Linked DNA regions of Cupriavidus necator. The protein of the gene in region 1 interacts with the protein of each later gene in a pairwise test. Links are inferred from orthologs where the notes say so. Each region holds a gene or a part of one and is shown in the gene's direction. Other genes may lie near its edges. The genes, in order: I6H87_RS14015 and I6H87_RS06490.

Region 1 (3,314 bases):
GCAAGTTCAACCTGATCCCGTTCAATCCCTTCCCCGAATCGGGCCTGAAGCGCTCCAACAACGATCAGATCCGGCGCTTTGCGCAGGTGCTGATGGACGCAGGGATCGTGACCACCATCCGCAAGACCCGCGGCGACGATATCGACGCCGCCTGCGGCCAGCTTGCCGGTGAGGTGAAGGACCGCACGCGCCTGGTCGAGCGCGGCAAGTTCGGCAAGATCACGCCACTGGTGCCGGTCGCTGCTTCCGGCCAGCCTCGGGAGGTTCGCCCTGCATGATCCGTCTGATCGCTGCGGCCCTGCTGGGGCTGCTGATGTTGTCCGGCTGCCAGCTGCCGCATGCGCCGGCGCAGGATCCCCAGACCGCTTCCGACCAGACCGATGCAAGGCGCCGTGCCGGCATCCGGCTGCAGCTCGCCACCAACTATCTGGAGGCCGGCCAGAACGCGGTCGCCCTTGACGAGATCAAGCAGGCCATTGCCATCGATCCGGCGCTTGCCGATGCCTACCATGTGCGCGCGCTGATCTACATGAACATGAATGAGCGCACGCTGGCCGACGACAGCTTCCGCACGGCGGTGTCGATGCGTGCCAACGACGGCGACCTGCTCAACAACTACGGCTGGTTCCTGTGCCAGGAAGGGCGCTACGGCGAGGCCGTGCCGATGCTGCAGCGCGCGATGGCGGCGCCGTCAGCAGGCGGCCCCGCCAAGCCGCTGATCAGCCTGGGCGCGTGCGAACTGCGCCAGGGCCACAGCGCCGAAGCGGAAAAGAACCTGAAGGCCGCGCTCGGCTACGACCGCAACAACCCGGTGGCCAACACCAACCTCGCGCTGGTCTTCTACCGGCGCGGCGACTTCGCGCAGGCCCGGCAATATATCCAGCGCGTCAACAACAGCCAATATGTCAATGCGCAATCCCTCTGGCTGGGAGCGCGCATTGCCCACCGTCAGGGCGACAGCCGCACGCAGGATGCGCTTGGGGCGCAACTGCGCAGCCGCTTCCCCGACTCGCGTGAGTTGACCGCCTACGAACAAGGAGCATGGGATGAGTGAGCACGACCGCGCCGCAGGCCAGGCCGTACCGACGCAACAAGTCGGCGGGGGCGCGCACGAAGGAGAACGCGAAGCTGCCGCACGCGAGATCGGCGCAGCGCTGGCGCGCGAGCGCGAGGCGCAGCGCATGTCGGTGGAAGACGTCAGCGCGCGCCTGAAGGTGGCTGCAGGCAAGCTGCGCGCGATCGAGGCCGGCAACCTGCAGGCACTGCCCGACGTGACCTTCGCCAAGGGCGTGATGCGTGCCTATGCGCGCATGCTGCACGTCGACATCGACCCGCTGCTGGCACGCTTCCAGCCGCGCCCGGTGGCGCAGGTGGCGGAAATTGCCCGGCAGCGCGAAGGTGGCATCAATGCGGCCTTCGACGACCGCAACCGCTTCCGCTCGGGCGGCAACGGCGGCCGCTGGGTCTGGCTGGCGCTGGTGGCCGTGCTGGTGGCCGCGGGCGGCTGGTTCGGGCTTGACCATATCCGCGCATGGATCGATGCGCGCAGCAGCGCTGCCGAGACCGTAACGGCTGAAGCGCCTGCCGTGATCCAGAGCACGGAAGCCGGCACCGTGACGGCGGTGCTGCCGCCGGTCATGGCCGCCAGCGATTCGCCGGCGCCGTCTGCCGAAACCGCTCCGGCCAGTGCCGCCGCGGCCCCCGTGGCCGCGCTGGCGCCCGCAGCCGCTTCCGCGCCTGCAGCTGCCGCGGCACCGGCTGCGCCAGCAGGAGAGGGCGAACTGCAGATCCGTTTTGCCGCCGATACCTGGTATGAGATCCGGGACAATAGCGGCAAGATCGTCATGGGCGGTACCGCCAAGGCTGGCCAGACCGTGGCCGGTGGCGGCACGGCCCCATACAAGGTGGTGATCGGCAACGTCAAGGGCGTCGAGTCGCTGACGCGCAATGGCACGCCGGTCGACCTGAAGGCAGCCAACCGCAACAACGTGGCGCGCCTGACGCTGCCCTGACGCGGGCGCGAGGTGCGTCTTTGCAAGGTGGTAACGCTATGAACCAACAGCTCTGTCTCCCGGTCCTGCCCGGTCCGCTGCCGCGCCGCCAGACGCGCCAGGCGCGCGTTGCGTGGGGCGACAATGTGGTGACCATTGGCGGCGGTGCGCCGGTGCGCGTGCAGTCGATGACCAACACGGATACGGTCGACGCCATCGGCACGGCCATCCAGGTCAAGGAACTGGCGCGTGCGGGCTCGGAGATCGTGCGCATCACGGTGAACACGCCCGAGGCCGCCGCCGCGGTGCCGTCGATCCGCGAGCAGCTCGACCGCATGGGCGTGGACGTGCCGCTGGTGGGCGACTTCCACTACAACGGCCACAAGCTGCTGCAGGACTATCCGGCCTGTGCCGAGGCGCTGTCCAAGTACCGGATCAACCCCGGCAATGTCGGCCAGGGCGCCAAGCGCGACACGCAGTTCGCGCAGATGATCGAGATGGCGTGCCGCTACCACAAGCCGGTGCGCATCGGCGTGAACTGGGGCAGCCTGGACCAGGACCTGCTGGCACGGATCATGGACGAGAACGCCGGGCGCGCCGAGCCGTGGCCGGCGCAGAGCGTGATGATCGAGGCGCTGATCACCTCGGCCATCGACTCGGCCAAGAAGGCCGAGGAAATCGGCCTGCCGGGCGACCAGATCATCCTGTCGTGCAAGGTGTCGCAGGTGCAGGAACTGGTCGCGGTGTACCGCGAGCTGGCACGCCGCTGCGACTACGCGCTGCACCTCGGGCTGACCGAGGCCGGGATGGGCAGCAAGGGCATCGTGGCGTCGACCGCGGCGCTGTCGGTGCTGCTGCAGGAAGGCATCGGCGACACCATCCGCATCTCGCTGACGCCTGAACCCGGCGCGCCGCGCGAGAAAGAGGTGTACGTGGGGCAGGAGATCCTGCAGACCATGGGCATGCGCAACTTCACCCCGATGGTGATTGCGTGCCCGGGCTGTGGCCGCACCACCAGCACCGTTTTCCAGGAGCTGGCGGCAAGCATCCAGGCCTATCTGCGCGAGCAGATGCCGCAATGGAAGACCGCCTACCCGGGCGTCGAGGAAATGGATGTGGCCGTGATGGGCTGCATCGTCAATGGCCCGGGCGAGAGCAAGCACGCCAACATCGGCATCTCGCTGCCGGGCTCGGGTGAATCGCCGGCGGCGCCGGTGTTCGTCGACGGCGTCAAGGTGAAGACGCTGCGCGGCGAGCGCATTGCAGAAGAATTCCAGGCGATCGTAGATGAATACGTTCGCACACATTACGGCCCGGGCGCTG
Region 2 (3,130 bases), 1.6 Mb from region 1 along the record:
TCGGTGGCCGGCGCGGGGCGCTGGTAGTCGGCGCGGCGGTCGGATTCGGTGACCACGTCCTCGCGCAGGCGCTGGACCATGTCGCGCACGGCTGACAGCGGGTGGGCCAGCGGCTCGATGCCGCTGGTGTCGACCGCCTGCATCTGCTCGACCAGCGAGAAAAAGTTGTTCAGCTGCGCAAGCGTCTGGGCGGCCTCGTCATCGCTGATTTCGATGCGGGCCAGGTGGGCGATGCGCTTGACGTCGGATAGAGCGAGGGCCATGGCGTGGTGGTTCGGATGCTCGGATGCGGGGGCGCGGGCTGCGCCGGCGGCTGGCTCATGGGGCGGCTGCGTCGCACGGCCCGTGGCCTGACCGGGGGCGCCGGAGTGGCGCCCCGGAGTCGTCGGAATTACAGGTATTTTCAGGCTGTAAACGCCCGAAGCAGCAGGAATTATAAGGTATCATTGCGAGTTACCGACCCTTGGCAACGCTTACGCCACATGGCCGCAGGCCGGCGCGCTTGCGCCTGGCATCCGCAGGCGCCCGAAGGGCGGACCTGGGTCCTCTGATTAGGCCTCTGCAGCCGGCCAGCGCATGTCGCAGTGATTCGATATGGTGCGCCGGTGCCTGCACATTTCCGCGAACTTTTCCGCGGGGTCTAATCAAAGGTTCCCGTAGGGCCGGCGCGCGCGGTGCGCCGGCGATTGCCGTTCCCATTCCATCCCGGCCCGGGCAGCCCCGTGCCGGACGGCGGGCGGACCGGGAAGCCGGGAACCATTCCGTATTCAACACAACGTATTTCGTGGCCGGGCCGTTCGCGGTGCCGGCCGCTTCGCCTACCCGCGAACACCACCACAGACAGGATTCCTGATGTTCGGATTTCTCCGCAGCTACTTCTCCAACGACCTGGCGATCGACCTCGGCACCGCCAACACGCTGATCTACATGCGCGACAAGGGCATCGTGCTGGACGAGCCCTCGGTCGTCGCGATCCGCCAGGAAGGCGGCCCCAACGCCAAGAAGACCATCACGGCGGTGGGCAAGGAAGCCAAGCAGATGCTGGGCAAGGTGCCGGGCAATATCGAGGCGATCCGCCCGATGAAGGACGGCGTGATCGCCGACTTCACCGTCACCGAGCAGATGCTCAAGCAATTCATCAAGATGGTGCACGACAGCAAGCTGCTGCGCCCGAGCCCGCGCATCATCATCTGCGTGCCGTGCGGCTCGACCCAGGTCGAGCGCCGCGCCATCCGCGAATCGGCGCTGGGCGCCGGTGCCAGCCAGGTCTACCTGATCGAGGAGCCGATGTCGGCTGCGATCGGCGCCGGCCTGCCGGTGTCCGAGCCGTCGGGCTCGATGGTGGTGGATATCGGCGGCGGCACCACTGAGGTGGGCATCATCTCGCTGGGTGGCATGGTCTACAAGGGTTCGGTGCGCGTGGGCGGCGACAAGTTCGACGAGGCCATCGTCAACTACATCCGCCGCAACTACGGCATGCTGATCGGCGAACAGACCGCCGAAGCGATCAAGAAGGAAATCGGCTCGGCCTTCCCGGGCTCCGAAGTCCGCGAGATGGAAGTCAAGGGCCGCAATCTGTCCGAAGGCATCCCGCGCGCCTTCACCGTGTCGTCCAATGAAATCCTCGAAGCCCTTACCGATCCGCTGAACCAGATCGTTTCGGCGGTGAAGATCGCGCTGGAACAGACCCCGCCCGAACTGGGCGCCGACATCGCCGAGCGCGGCATGATGCTGACCGGCGGCGGCGCGCTGCTGCGCGACCTGGACCGCCTGCTGGCGGAAGAAACCGGCCTGCCGGTGCTGGTGGCCGAAGACCCGCTGACCTGCGTGGTGCGCGGTTCCGGCATGGCGCTGGAACGCATGGACAAGCTCGGCAGCATCTTCTCCTACGAGTAAGAAGGACGCTCACGTGGCGATGCGCGGCCTGCCGGATCCAGCGATCAGGGCGGCGTCGCGGCGCCTCATCCGCCGGGGCCGGGCCCTGGCAGTTCCCGCCGCCCGGCCGTGCCGCTCCCGTCCCCGCAAGGGACCCGGGCGCGGCACGGCGGGCGGCGGGGCGTTTCCGCGTGGGCTTTGGCCTTTGTTCGGGTAAATGGATTACTCCCCTCCGCCGCTCTTCAAGCAAGGCACCTCGGCTGTCGCCAGGCTGGTCCTGTACGTGGGTATCGCGCTGGCGCTGCTGGTGGTCGATGCCCGTTTCGACGCGCTCAGCGTGGGCCGGCAGGTTGCCGCCACCGTGCTGATGCCGGTCGAACGCCTGGTGCTGACGCCGCGCGACGCACTGCGCACGATGTTCGACTATGCGCAGTCGTCGGCGATGCTCGCCACCGAAAACCGCGAACTGCGCCAGAACGCCGTGCAGCAGGCCCAGGCCTCGGTGCGCCAGGCGCAGCTGGAGTCCGAGAACAACCAGCTGCGCAAGCTGCTCGGGCTGGCGCAGCAGTCGGCCACGCCGGTGACGGCCGCCGAGATCCTGTATGACGCGCGCGATCCCTACACCCAGCGTATCGTGATCGACAAGGGCAGCCAGCACGGCCTGCGCGCCGGCTACCCGGTGATCGACGAGCGCGGCGTGGTGGGGCAGGTCACGCGCGTGTCGCCGTTCCAGTCCGAGGTGACGCTGCTCACCGACAAGGACCAGGCCATCCCCGTGCAGGTGGTGCGCAACGGGCTGCGCAGCGTGGCCTTCGGCGGCGCGCGCGCGGGCCAGCTGGACCTGCGCTTCATGGCCGCCGCCGCCGACCTGCAGCAGGGCGACCTGCTGGTGACCTCGGGCCTGGACGGCACCTACCCGCCGGGCCTGCCGGTGGCAAAGATCGTCCATATCGAGCGCAAGGCCGATACCGCGTTTTCGCGCGTGTACTGCGAGCCGGTGGCCGGCGTGCGCGCGCACCGCCTGCTGCTGGTGGTGCGCTACGACGCGGCCATTCCCGCGCGGGAAACGGTCGAGGCCAAGCCGGAGGCGCCGGTCAAGGGCGCCAAGTCCGCTGCGGCACGCGCTGCCGCCGATAGCGCAGCGGCTGCCAAGGCCGCACCCGCCAAGGAGGCACCACGGTGACCAATCCCCAATACCTGCTGCGGCCGGTCAATCCCGCCTTTATCGCCTTCAGCTTCGTGCTGGCGTTCCTGT

The links.
Region 2: the proteins of I6H87_RS14015 (region 1) and I6H87_RS06490 interact in binary tests that used the Escherichia coli proteins (3 or more experiments, as listed by UniProt). The link is inferred for Cupriavidus necator from one-to-one orthologs.

Annotation. Positions count from the first base shown.
Region 1 is NZ_CP066018.1:2,994,029-2,997,342, forward strand. Bases 30-3,029 are described here. They hold I6H87_RS14015 (RodZ domain-containing protein), read left to right. Parts: upstream 30-1,046; coding sequence 1,047-2,012; downstream 2,013-3,029. Other genes in these bases: rlmN (dual-specificity RNA methyltransferase RlmN), read left to right, coding at 30-278; pilW (type IV pilus biogenesis/stability protein PilW), read left to right, coding at 275-1,054; ispG (flavodoxin-dependent (E)-4-hydroxy-3-methylbut-2-enyl-diphosphate synthase), read left to right, coding at 2,051-3,029. Also shown: more of rlmN, read left to right, coding at 1-29; more of ispG, read left to right, coding at 3,030-3,314.
Region 2 is NZ_CP066018.1:1,385,421-1,388,550, reverse strand. Bases 59-2,874 are described here. They hold I6H87_RS06490 (rod shape-determining protein), read left to right. Parts: upstream 59-852; coding sequence 853-1,896; downstream 1,897-2,874. Other genes in these bases: mreC (rod shape-determining protein MreC), read left to right, coding at 2,093-2,874; gatC (Asp-tRNA(Asn)/Glu-tRNA(Gln) amidotransferase subunit GatC), read right to left, coding at 59-263. Outside these bases: more of gatC, read right to left, coding at 1-58; more of mreC, read left to right, coding at 2,875-3,058; rod shape-determining protein MreD, read left to right, coding at 3,055-3,130. UniProt on the Escherichia coli protein: Forms membrane-associated dynamic filaments that are essential for cell shape determination. Acts by regulating cell wall synthesis and cell elongation, and thus cell shape.